2 regions of the Oceanisphaera avium genome follow, and region 2 is predicted to be linked to the other one. Evidence: predicted binding sites of a transcription regulator. Region 2 holds the regulator's gene; the other holds the start of a gene.

Region 1 (6,901 bases), 150 kb from region 2:
TTTGGGCTGCATGTGCTGGCCTTATTATTATTTTTCTCGTGGTTTTTTGGCTATTGGCAAGGGATAGATGAGAGCATCTTTTGGTGGTTTAATGCCAAGCTGCTTAGCGTGCCAGGTTTTGCTTATTTAGTTGCCTTTGTGAATCAGCGCTGGATAGACGGCGCTGTGGCCTTATTAATGGCAGGCTTTGTCTTTTCTTATGCCTGGCAGCTTAAGGGGCGTGAGCGCGCTAAGATAGGATGTTTGTTAGTGCTGATGGCGGGCTGTTTTTCATTACAAGCCGCCATAGGCAGTGCGCTTCCTATCGAGCGCCCTAGTCCCACGATAGTTTATGAAAATGCTGAGCGAGTGAGCTTATTAGTGCCCAACATAAAAGGAAAAGATGCCTCGGGTGATTCTTTTCCAAGTGATCATGGGATTGGTTTTGCTACTTTTTTGCTGTTTGCCATTTATCGCTTTCCGCGTCGCTATTTATATATAGTGGCACCTTTAGTGCTTGTATTAGCGATGCCTAGAGTCATGTCCGGTGCTCATTGGTTTACTGATTTTATTTGTGGCTCTATTCCGCTGGCATTAATAACCGGTGCTTGGTTGTTTCATACGCCACTTGCCGATAAGTTTAGTGAGCTAATGATACGCCCTATTGAAAAATTATTGTTGAAGTGGCGACTACAAGGCTGAGAAGGCGTAACACATGAGGTTATGTTGTTAAATAAACATTGAGGGCGACGTTAAGTCGCCCTTTTTATTGCGCTAGCTTGATGATTAAAGTGAGGCGGGCAAAGTAAAACGCTCGCTGCAGGGCAAGATGTCATAATCAATCATTACCGTTTCATTTTCCAGATAACGGCGCAGCATATCGAGGGCACTAAACGCTAACAGGCGACGTTGAGAGAGGGGGTCTCGAAAGTGCATTTGTAGCGTTTGTACCTGACAACCTTGAGCCGTTTTCAACGCTACGGGGATGCCCTTTGGACCCGCAGCGCCAATAGCAAGAGTAAGGGGACGCGCTGAGTTATTTAACCAGTGTGCTAAGTCTTGGGCGTCATCGGGTAGACCTGCAATATAGTGGCCTTCAAATTCGCGAGTAATAGTACTGATAGTATCGGTAAGTCGCCCACCACTGGCATCTTCAAATACCATTAGATCTTTATCGATTAACATTGGACCTAAGCTGGTAGTAAAGTCCATGGTATCTCGAGCGATGAGATGAGTGCCGACCTTGGCAAGTAACTGTTGTTCGGCGTGGCGAATGGCTTCGCAGTCTTCAGTATCGATAATTAGTTTTAGTTCTATAGTAGGCAGGTTAGCGCGATAGCCAAGGGTAATACCCGTTGGCCAATCGAGGGTATCTAACTTATCGCTTAGCCCTGACTCTGATAGACCAAATAAGAAGAAGCGGCGCACTTGGCTACGACCATTTTCGCCCAATTGATGACGCAATCGTGGCAAAATTTCTTTATCCATCATGACTTTGAGCTCGGAGGGCACGCCAGGCGTAAAGAAAAAAGTGGCGCGATTTAATTTAACAGCAAAGCCGCACGCGGTCCCAACCGGATTATCCACTAGCTCAGCACCTTGAGGCAGTAGTGCTTGCTTACTATTGCTGTTAGGCATTTCTCGATTGCGGTTAGCATATTTTTGTTGCATCACCTCAAGCCAATGCTGATTGAGCACCAGACTGACTTCACCGGCTTCGGCCATAGCTTCGGCGCTAATATCGTCAGAAGTGGGCCCTAAGCCGCCATTAACGATGACTATGTCTGCCTGCTGACTACGCTGCTTAAATAGCTCAACTAAATCCGCTTTGTCATCTCCTACTGTAAAGCGGCGACGCACCTGCCAGCCTTGCTCTAATAAGAATTGGGATAACCAACCGGCATTAGTATCGGTAATTAATCCGGTTAACACTTCATCGCCTGTGCTCACCAGCTCAATAACAGGTTCCATAATAATCTTTCCTTCAAGGGTGTTAGGATGATTTTACCGTATCTTGGCCTTAGAGACATGTTAAGGATGACAAGATTAGCTACTTTGTTGTAGAGTTCTAGATGTCTAGATTTCTTAGTGTTGTTGTACTGGAGTAAGCTCATGCCTATTAGAATTCCCGATCGCTTGCCAGCGGCGAATGTGCTGTCTCAAGAAAATATCTTTGTGATGACAGAAACCCGTGCGGTGAATCAGGAAATCCGCCCGATGCGGGTACTGTTGCTTAACTTAATGCCTAAGAAAATAGAAACTGAAAATCAATTACTGCGCATGTTGTCTAATTCGCCACTGCAAATTAATGTGGATTTATTGCGTATTGACGACCGGCCCTCTAAAAATACGCCCCAGTCGCACCTTGAAAGTTTTTATCACGACTTCGAACAAATTAAAGACCAATTTTACGACGGACTCATAATTACCGGTGCTCCGCTAGGCTTAACGGATTTTTGTGATGTGGTGTATTGGGAAAAAATAGAGCAAATAGTAGCTTGGGCAAAAAGTCATGTTACTTCTACCTTATTTTTATGTTGGGCCGCGCAAGCGGGCTTAAAAATCTTATATGGTTTAGATAAACGTACGCGTTTAGAAAAATTATCTGGCGTATATGAACATCAAAATTTAGGCGGTTATGATCCGCTGGTTCGCGGTTTTGATGATGTGTTTTTGGCTCCCCACTCTCGGTATGCCGATTTTCCTATTGCTTTATTACGAGAGAAAACCGACCTTAAAATCCTCGCCGCCTCAGAGAAGGTCGGGGTATATTTAGCGGCCAGCCCTGATGGACGCCAAGTCTTTGTTACCGGCCATCCAGAGTATGACGCCCACACGCTTGATAATGAGTATCGCCGCGATCTTGAAGTAGGGATAGCACCTGTGATGCCAGAAAATTATTACCCTGATAATAACGCCACTAATTTGCCGCGGGCGACGTGGCGCAGCCATGGTCACTTATTGTTTGCTAACTGGTTGAATTACCATGTGTACCAGCTAACGCCGTATGATTTAAATACTCTCAATGCCACCGGTGAGGCCTTGACCAGAGATTAAGTCGGTGAACAACGAGATATAAAGCAAAAGGTGCGCAAGATAAGTCTAAAAAAAGCCCCTCACTTAAGTGAGGGGCTTTTTTATCCGAAGTGACTAAGCGAATAGTGACTAAGCGAGTAATGAAGTAAGCAGCGTTAGGCCTTATTGCTTCTCATAACTTACGGCTCACCTCTCACTGCATCACTCAATTGGAAAGCCGGCTTTTTCAGCGGCTTTGGCTTTATTTATCATGGGGGTAATGGTCATGCCTTGAACAATAATAGAGAACAGCACAATGGCGTAAGTCATCATCAAAATAACGTCACGCAGTTCAATATTACCATTGGCACCCAGTTTTACTCCTGCTGGGATAGACAGCGCCATTGCCAACGATAAACCGCCACGCAAACCGCCCCAAGTTAAGATCCTAATGGAGAACTTGTTGTAGCTTCTAAAGCGGCGAAAGCCAACATAAGGTAAAGAGACACTAAGAAAACGCCCCGCCAGTACGAGCGGTATGCCCCCTAGTACTAAAATCCACGCTTGCCAGTGAAACTCCACCAATAACATGGCCAGGCCAATAAGCAAAAATAACAGTGCGTTTAAAAATTCATCCAACAAATGCCAAAATTCATCCAGGTATTTTTCACTTTGCTCAGAAAAGCCGGTATAGCGTGTCCAGTTACCAATCATAATACCGGTGACCACCATGGCTAATGCACCTGACACGCCCAACATATTGGCTAAGGCAAAGCCGGCGGTAGGAATACATAAGGTCATTAATAGCTCCATGGAGCCATCATCGGTGGCACTGATCATTAAGTGCGCCATTAAGCCTAATAGACCACCAAAAATAATGCCGCCGATGGCTTCATGAGTGAATAGTGTGAGCACAGAGCCAAAGGTGGCCTCGGTGCCACTAAAGGCCACGGCGAAGATAGTTAAGAAGATAACTAAGCCAATACCATCATTAAATAAAGACTCGCCTTCAATTTGTATGGCAATTTGTTCAGGCGCCCCTAATTTTTTCACGATAGCGAGGACTGCAATAGGGTCGGTAGGGGAAATAAGCGCGCCAAATAACAGGCAATAAACAAACGATAAGGGAATGCCCGCCACTTGGGCTAAAAGCCATAATCCGCCGGCCACGACCACAGTGGAAATAAGTACGCCAAAGATAACGAGAATAAAAATTTCCCATTTTTGGCTTTTCATGGCCGGTAAATTAATGCCCAGACCGCCCGCAAACAGCAAGAACCCAAGAATACCTTGTAGCAAAAACTCGCCAAAATCGACGGTTTCTAGCGTAGTAATGGCGTGTTCTTGTAACTCTGGCCAAGTGGTTTTGCCAAGAATTAGCATTAAAATAGAAATGATTAGCGCGCCAAAAGTAATGGCAATGGTGGTTTGTATCTTCATTATGTATTGGTTGACGAAGGCGATGGTGATCGCCATCGCCGCCAAAATACATAAAGTGTAATAGACGCTCATGTGCAGGGTTCCGATGGGTTATTTTATTATAATAGCAAGCATAGTCGCGAGTCTGAGCCCGCTCAGCATATTGTGCCCTAAAGCCTAAGTCTTCACTATAAAAACTGAGCTAATTTTATGCAGTTTTAGTAATAAAAAATATTTTTATAGTCATAGACGTAGAGCGCTAGCGTTCTAATTAAGCTTTGTGTGATAACATGACGAAAGCCCACGGAACTAGGTTGTAACAGGAGTCAACAGTGTCCAGATCCCCCGTTTTTTCCCAGCTTGAACAGGCGCTAGCCGAACGCATTCTTATTATAGATGGGGGCATGGGGACCATGATCCAGTCTCACCGGCTGGATGAAGCTGCGTATCGTGGCGCGCGCTTTGCTGATTGGCCCTCTGATGTTAAAGGTAATAACGATCTGTTGGTGCTTAGCCAGCCCGAGTTAATTGCCCAGATCCACAGTGATTATTTCGCCGCGGGTGCTGACATTGTAGAAACCAATACCTTTAACGCCACTCATATCGCCATGGCCGATTATCAAATGGAATCGCTGGCGGCTGAAATGAACTTTGAAGCGGCAAAATTAGCCCGTAAAGTCGCCGATGAGTGGACTGCTAAAGAGCCCCATAAGCCGCGCTTTGTAGCAGGCGTATTAGGACCTACCAACCGTACCGCGTCTATTTCCCCAGATGTGAATGATGCGGGGTACCGTAACGTATCCTTCGATCAATTAGTGGCCGCTTATACTGAAGCGACGCAAGCGCTCATTGAAGGCGGCGCGCATCTGATCATGATCGAAACCATCTTCGATACGCTAAATGCGAAAGCTGCCGTGTTTGCTATTGAAACGTTGTTCGACACACTAGGAACTCGGATTCCGGTGATGATCTCTGGCACCATTACCGATGCTTCGGGTCGTACCTTAACTGGCCAAACTACGGAAGCCTTCTACCATTCGTTGCGCCATGCTAAGCCTATCTCTTTTGGCTTAAACTGTGCATTGGGTCCCAAAGAGTTACGCCAATACGTCGCAGAGCTGTCACGTATCAGTGAAACTTATGTCTCCGCTCACCCTAATGCCGGCTTACCTAATGCCTTTGGTGAATATGATCTTGAAGCTCAAGAGATGGCCGAGCATATTCGAGAGTGGGCAGAAAGTGGCTTCTTAAATCTAGTCGGCGGTTGCTGTGGCTCCACACCTGACCATATTCGAGTGATGGCTCAAGCGGTTGCTAACATTAAGCCGCGCGTCTTACCCGATATCAAGCCTGCTTGTCGCTTATCGGGCTTAGAGCCTTTTAATATTTTTGCCGACTCTATGTTTGTTAACGTAGGTGAGCGTACCAACGTCACCGGTTCGGCTAAATTTAAACGCTTAATTAAAGAAGAGCTTTACGATGAAGCGCTGCAAGTAGCGCTGCAGCAAGTTGAGAACGGCGCGCAAATAATCGACATTAATATGGATGAGGGCATGCTGGACTCCAAAGCCTGCATGACACGTTTTTTAAACCTCATTGCCGGCGAGCCTGATATTTCGCGGGTGCCCATTATGCTGGACTCTTCTAAATGGGAAGTATTAGAAGCAGGTCTTAAGTGCATTCAAGGCAAAGGCATTGTTAACTCCATCTCAATGAAAGAAGGGGTTGAACCCTTTATTGAACAAGCCAAATTGGTGCGTCGCTATGGCGCGGCCGTGATTGTGATGGCGTTTGATGAAGTTGGCCAAGCTGATACTCGTGAGCGAAAATTTGAAATTTGCCAGCGCGCTTATCGTATCTTAGTGGATGAAGTGGGTTTTCCGGCGGAAGACATTATTTTTGATCCTAATATCTTTGCCGTAGCCACGGGTATTGAAGAGCATAATAACTACGCGGTGGAATTCATCGAGGTAGTAAAAGACATAAAGGCCAATTTGCCCCATGCCATGGTCTCGGGGGGCGTGTCGAACGTATCTTTCTCATTTCGTGGTAATGAAGTGGTACGTGAAGCGATTCACTCAGTATTTTTATATCACGCAGTGCGCAACGGCATGGACATGGGAATTGTCAATGCAGGGCAATTAGCCATTTATGAAGATATAGAGCCCGAGCTAAAAGAAAAAGTGATTGCCGTTGTACTCAATGAAAACGAAGGTGCCACCGAAGCTTTATTAGAAATAGCTGAGCATTATCGTAACAGTGGCGGTGAAGCGATTGATCCTCGAGATTTAGAATGGCGTAGTTGGGAAGTAAACAAGCGTTTAGCGCATTCGCTAGTAAAAGGCATTACGGATTTTATTGAAGAAGACACTGAGGCTGCGCGCCTGGAAGCCGCTCGACCCCTTGATGTGATTGAAGGGCCATTAATGGATGGCATGAATGTAGTGGGTGATTTATTTGGCGACGGTAAAATGTTTTTACCGCAAGT
Region 2 (6,901 bases):
CAGGCAGACGTGTAGGTATGCCAATAATAAGATTGGTCACCCGAGCAGCAAGTTATTAAAAACTCATTTGCGGAAAAAAAGATACGTAATCTTGTAAAGCTGGAATATCATACAGTGCTCAAATAAAATTCCAAGTCAAAGCTTAAATAATAAATAGATTTAGTATTTTATTAACAATTAATAGCAGGCTCTTTTACTTTCTCTGAGCCTGCCAAAATATTAGGCGGGATTTTTTTCAGCGTAAAGAGTGAAAGGTTTACTCTGTTCGTCTATGGGTAAGTGCTCAACCTTGGCACCCTGTTGGCCAAAGGACTGCTGCATACGAGCGTAGCCTTGTTCAGTGGAATAACCAAAGGGCCCGCCAATTTCATCATCGGCGCAAAATACTACCCGCTCTACACCGGCATTAACCATGGCTGCCATACACATAGGGCAAGGCTTTCCACTGGCGTACATTATGCTACCCGGATGAGTGAAGCGAGCGTGTTCACGGCTAGCGATACGCAGTGCCTGAATTTCTGCATGAGCGGTGGGGTCGTGATCCACATGGGCCTGGTTCATGGCTTCGGCTAATACTTTTCCGTCTTGGACTAAAATTGCGCCAAAGGGCTCTCCGCCTTGTGCCACGCTCTCGCATGCCAAGTCCACGGCACGTTGTATTAAACTTTTATCATTCATTTGTTGCTCCTTTATATTGTTATGCCTGTGTTAGAGGTGCCTTTAGGCTGGCTCTTAATTTAGTGGTTAGTCATCCTCTTTGGCAAGCTAAGGCCTCGCTAAAACTCGGTGATCATAGCTAATCGCAGCCACAACAGGAAATCACAGACAAAATGACTCTTTAATCGTATTAAATGTGAGCAGCAATCGGTTATGCCGGCTCACTTATATTTTTAGCTAGTGCTTTCTGGCAAACTGCGATTACAGTAAAGTAGCTTGCAGGTTGTTAAGTTTTTAAAGCGCAGTGCTTTGCTAAAAAGATGAACCTTAGCTTTTTGTGAGGTGTGAGTTATTTTATTAAATCAACTTCGAGTGTGGATAAGATGTATCTCACGGTGTGGGTGTTGGCTGCAAATGTGGCTCGATAAAAAGGAGTAAATATGGATGTTTCTGCCTTGTTGCCCAGTGTTATTGCTGCTGCTCGCCAGTCGGGTGCCTTGATTTTATCGCTTTATAATAGTGGTGATTATAAAGCGCTTAATAAAGATGATAATAGTCCGGTAACAGATGCCGACTTAGCCGCTCATGAGTTTTTACAACAGGCGCTGCGCGATATTGCCGATGTGCCGGTACTATCGGAAGAAGGCAGTGAAGTCTCGCTAGCAGAGCGTAAAAGCTGGCCTTATTACTGGCTAGTGGATCCGCTGGATGGAACTCAAGAGTTTATTGCTGGAAGTGGCGATTTTTCTACCATGATTGCGTTAATGGCAGAGGGTGAGCCGGTGTTGGGCGTGGTATTTGGTCCTGTTAATGACTTGCTGTATTACGCGGTGCGTGGCCAAGGTGCATTCAAAGAAAGTCAGGGGCAGGTGCAACGTATCTTTGCCAGCCATTACGATAGTCGCCAGTCATTAGAGACACTGCGCATTACGGTAAGTAGACGCCAAAATGTTGATTGGGTACGCGCCCGTTTAACGGATGAGATTAATTACCAGTTAGTACCGCTTGGCTCCAGCTCTTTAAAGTCTTGCCTAGTGGCAGAAGGCGGGGCGGATATTTATATGCGTATTGGCCCTACGGGTGAGTGGGATACCGGAGCGACACAATGCATAGTGGAAGAAGCAGGTGGGCGTATTCGCGATTTGTACCTGCAGCCTTTAACTTATAATTTGCGCCACACTTTAATTAATCCCAATTTTATTACGCTTGGGGATCCTGAGCTAAGGTGGTCACAAATTCTCATTAGGCCAGAAGGTAATGGCGACTATTAGGTATTAGCTACTTAGCGGCCTAAATAACAAATATAAAAAACCGCAGACGAAAATTAGTAGTCTGCGGTTTTTTTAGTGCGGCTATAGTTGTTCGTCGCTTTCGAAGTCTTCAATTTCAATGCCAAGTTTTGCCATAATATCGCGCGCTCTGGCAGGGATTTGATCAGGCACGTCTTTGCGCAAGTCTTCGTCATCAGGCAACGGTTGTCCGGTATAGGCATGCAGAAAAGCTTCACACAATAATTCGCTATTCGTGGCATGACGCAAGTTATTAACCTGTCGACGGGTGCGCTCATCGGTTAGTATCTTTAATACCTTGAGAGGGATAGACACGGTAATCTTTTTTACTTGTTCATTTTTTTTGCCGTGCTCGGCATAAGGGCTGATATAGTCGCCGTTCCAATCAGTTTTCATTATCTACCCGCATCAAGGTTAAAAATTCGAGCAAGATTGTAACTCTTACACATTATATTGGCAATCCAACAGCTTAAACACCTGGCCGTCTAGGTGGCTTGACGTCTCGCTTGCGCTGGGTTACTGTGCGCGAAAGCAATAGTGACTTTTATAATTAAGCCGCCTCGGGGCAAAGGAGAATAAATGCCAGATTATCAGACTCAAACTCATGCGGTTCGTACCGGCATTGACACGGATTCTCAGCACGGTGCCGTCGTGCCCCCCATCTATTTAACCAGCACCTTTTCCTTTGAAAATTTTGGTAAACAGCGCCGTTTTGATTATGCCCGCTCGGGCAATCCTACTCGCCAAACTTTAATTGATGCGCTCACTAAATTGGAAAAAGGCGCCGGTGGCGCAGTAACGGCTAATGGCACTGGTACTATTAACCTGATTATTACCTCGCAGCTTAACAGCGATGATTTATTAATTGCCCCGCACGACTGCTATGGTGGCACCCATAGAATATTTAATGCCTTTGCTAAAAAAGGCCACTTTAAAGTGGAATACGTAGATCAAACCGATGCCGCCGCTATGGCCGCCGCCATGGCAAAAAAGCCCAAGATGCTGTGGATTGAAACGCCTTCTAACCCCTTGCTGCGGGTCGTCGATATTGCCGCCTTGTGTAGCGCCGCTAGGGAAGTGGGTGCCATGAGCGTGGTAGATAACACCTTTTTATCGCCCATTTTACAGCAGCCGTTAACGCTTGGTGCCGATTTAGTGGTGCACTCCACCACTAAGTATATTAATGGCCATTCTGATGCCTTAGGTGGGGCTGTAATCGCCGCCGACGCTGAGCTGGCCGAAGAGCTGCGCTGGTGGGCTAATTGCTTAGGCGTAACGGGTCCGGCCTTTGATAACTATCAGACGCTACGAGGCTTACGTACTTTGGGCGTAAGAATGCGCCAACACTGTGAAAACGCTGATGCTATCTTAGCGTATTTGCAGACTCGCTCCGAAGTAAAAGCTATTTATCATCCAAGCTTACCCGACAGCCCGGGTCATGAGGTGGCTGCGCGCCAACAAAAAGGCTTTGGCGCTATGCTGAGCTTTGAGTTAAATGTCGATGAGGCAGGCATGCGCGCCTTTTTAGGCGAGCTGCAGCTGTTTTGTTTGGCGGAGTCTTTAGGCGGTGTAGAAAGCTTAATTGCCCATCCCGCCACCATGACCCATGCAGCTATGCCAGAAGCTGATCGGTTAACGGCCGGCATTAGTAATCAACTGCTACGGTTATCGGTAGGCATTGAAGATGCTCAAGACCTCATTGCCGACTTAGAAAACGGATTTAAGGTACTCAACTAATAATGACTTTGCATCCAAGCCAAGAAGGGCTGCCTGCTCAGCAACGGGGCGTGCATAAATTTGGTGGCAGTAGCTTAAGCGACGCGCCTGGGTTTCAGCGGGTGGCTGATATTATTCGCAGCGAAGCACCCGCCGATGCTCTGATAGTGGTCTCGGCTTCGGGCAAGACCACCAATCGCTTAATTGAGCTATTAAATTTATTTGATAGTGGAGACAGTGCCGCCGCCACTACGCTAGAAGGTATTTACAGTTATCAGCAAGCGCTAATAACCAGTACGCTAGCCGAGCCTCTTGGGCACCCCTTACAAGCGGCCTTGGATGCAGATATTAATACCATCGCTTATGTCTTAGAAAGCCAACGACTTGATGAACATCAGCGTAATTTTATTCAGGCATTTGGCGAACTATGGTCGTCGCGCTTATTAAGTGCCCTCTTGTGTAGCCAAGATTTACCTGCCGTAGCCATTGATGCTCGCGATTTTTTACGAGTATCTGGCTCACCCGTACAAGTAGACGATGACCGCTCTCGCCAGTTATTAACCGAGCTATTAGCGCGCTACCCAGAGCAGCGGTTAGTGGTGACCGGCTTTATTGCCAGTGACGAGCAAGGGCGTACCCGTTTATTAGGGCGTAATGGCTCAGATTTTAGCGCCACTTTACTAGGCGCTTTAGCAGATAGCTCGCACACCACTATTTGGAGTGATGTGGCGGGGGTGTTTAGTGCTGATCCGCGGCGGGTATCAGAGGCGCAATTGTTATCTCGGTTATCGTTGGCCGAAGCCTCTGAGCTAGCCCGACTCGGTTCATCAGTATTACACCATCGTACTCTTGGCCCGGTAGTAGAGAGTCGCCAACAATTATTACTGCGCAGCAGTTATCATCCAGGCGATGGCCAAACCCGTATTTTGCGCCACGATCCTCGCGATCCTGGCGCCCGTATCGTGACTTCAGTGGACGATACCGTACTGATTGAAATGAGTATTTCAGATCGCTACCAAGAGCGCGTCAATGCGCTAACGCAATGGTTAACCCACCGTGAGTTAGTGCCCTTAGCCTGTAAACGCCGCCCTGAGCGTAAACTATGGCAAATTGCTTATACCCCAGAGCAAGCGCAACAAGCTTTTTCCTTATTGCGCGATCACCAACCTGCCGGTGGCTTCGAAGACTTACAACAACGAGAAGGCTTTTCACTGGTGGCCTTGGTCGGTAAAGGAGTGACTTCCCAGCCTGAGCAGTGTTTGCATTTTTATCATGCACTCAATGAGCAACCGCTGGAGTTTATTCAGCCCGCTAAAAATGGCTTAAGCCTAGTGAGTGTGGTGCGAAAAATGGTGTTAGAGCCCTTATTACAGCGCTTGCATAATAGCCTTTTTAGCCGCCCTAAACGCATTGGCTTAATTCTGTTTGGCCGCGGTAATATAGGCCAAGCGTGGCTTAAGCTATACCAAGCTCAGCAAGCCCATCTTGAGCAGCAGCTTAATGTACAATTAACCTTGTTTGGTGCTTTTAACTCTCAAGGAGGCGTGCTCTCTAGCGAAGGCTTAAGTGCTGAGCAAGTATTACATGATTTTCAGCCAGAGCCTGTGCAATGGCCTAACTGGTTAGAAGAGATTGCTGAGCACGGCTTTGATCAATTAGTGGCGCTGGACTTTACCGCCTCTGCTGAGCTGGTGCGCTATTATCCGGCATTGGTTGCACAGCGCATCCATTTAATCGTAGCTAACAAACTAGCCGGCGCCGCGCCGCAAAATCAGTATGTGCCGCTTAAGCAAAGCTTAATTGAACATGATGTACAATTTTTAGGTAATGCAACTGTGGGAGCCGGCTTGCCAGTACAAAGCAGCATAAAGCAGTTGCAGCATTCGGGCGAAGCCGTGCGTGAGATCAGTGGCATTTTCTCCGGCACCTTAAGTTGGCTGTTTCAACACTTTGATGGCAGTCAGCCTTTTTCTGAGCTGGTATTACAAGCTTGGCAGCAAGGTTTAACCGAACCCGACCCTAGAGAAGATCTCAACGGTCAAGATGTACAGCGCAAGCTAGTGATTTTGGCGCGCGAGGCGGGCTTTGATTTAGACCCCGATGAAGTAAGAGTGCAAAACTTGGTACCCGAGTCATTGATGGCCATTGATAAAGACACCTTTTTTGAGCGTTTAAGTGAATTAGATGCGCCCATGGCAGAGCAGTTGCTTAAGGCGCAACAGGCCGGCGCTAAATTGCGCCACATTGCTCGCTTTAACACGACGCTAGGAGAGGCCGAGGTAGGGTTAGCCACTGTGGCTAGCGATCATGCCTTTGCCCATGTGCGCCCTGGCGATAATATTTATGCCATAGAGACCACTCATTACCGACAAAACCCGTTAGTGATTCAAGGGCCAGGAGCGGGGCGCGCAGTGACTGCAGGTGCTATGCAAGCAGATTTATGGCAATTGCTGGCCAGTCTTTAAAAGACTGTGAGGCGGGAAGAGTGAAGAGCCAAAGCCTGATTTTATTAGCTTTTACTCCCCACGTTTTACCCATTCGCTCCGCACCAATAAAAAAGGCTCCTAGATAGGAGCCTTTTTTATTGGTGCGGAGGAAGGAGTTTCTTTAAGCTTTTTCACGCTTCACGCTTCACGCTTCACGCTTCACGCTTCACGCTTCACGCTTCACGCCACACCTTCCTCCTCACTCTTCCTACTTCGCAGGTATCTCAGCCACAGTGGATCATGGCTCGGGGTGATAAGATTTCTGCCAATTGTTCTTCAGTTAACAGCTCTTCTTTAAGTACTAATTCTGCCACACCTAAGCCGCTTAATAGCGCTTGGCCGGCGATGCGACTGGCGTTATCGTAGCCGATGTGTGGCACTAAGGCGGTGACGATACCGATGCTGTTTTCTACATGGAAAGTACAGCGCTCTTCGTTAGCGGTAATGCCGCGAATGCACAGCTCATCCAACATATGAATAGACTTGCTTAAGATACGACAGTTATTCAACAGGTTATAAATGATCAATGGCTCCATGGCATTAAGCTGCAACTGCGCGGCTTCGGCGGCCATGGTAATGGTCATATCCGTACCCATTACCTGAAACGCAGTTTGGTTCATGGCTTCTGGAATAACGGGATTAACTTTACCGGGCATAATAGAAGAGCCAGGCTGCATGGCGGGCAGATTAATCTCAGCAAAACCGGTACGCGGGCCGCTAGATAATAAGCGCAAGTCATTGCTTAGCTTTGAT

Evidence for each region. The regulator MetJ, encoded in region 2, represses methionine synthesis genes. The targets are predictions, from matches to a motif close to AGANNTCTAGANNTCT.
Region 1: metA (homoserine O-acetyltransferase MetA) is a predicted target of MetJ. The motif match lies at 2,050-2,065, and genes of this name have one in related genera.

The regions. Positions count from the first base shown of each region.
Region 1 covers NZ_CP021376.1:2,585,875-2,592,775, forward strand. The annotation lists gene CBP12_RS11930 (phosphatase PAP2 family protein) at 1-681, shown strand, start outside; gene CBP12_RS11935 (CinA family nicotinamide mononucleotide deamidase-related protein) at 766-1,950, opposite strand; gene metA (homoserine O-acetyltransferase MetA) at 2,092-3,036, shown strand; gene CBP12_RS11945 (cation:proton antiporter) at 3,217-4,506, opposite strand; gene metH (methionine synthase) at 4,746-6,901, shown strand, end outside.
Region 2 covers NZ_CP021376.1:2,434,753-2,441,653, forward strand. The annotation lists gene CBP12_RS11155 (nucleoside deaminase) at 220-678, opposite strand; gene cysQ (3'(2'),5'-bisphosphate nucleotidase CysQ) at 1,098-1,928, shown strand; gene metJ (met regulon transcriptional regulator MetJ) at 2,010-2,342, opposite strand; gene metB (cystathionine gamma-synthase) at 2,526-3,683, shown strand; gene metL (bifunctional aspartate kinase/homoserine dehydrogenase II) at 3,686-6,127, shown strand; gene CBP12_RS11180 (aspartate ammonia-lyase) at 6,373-6,901, opposite strand, start outside.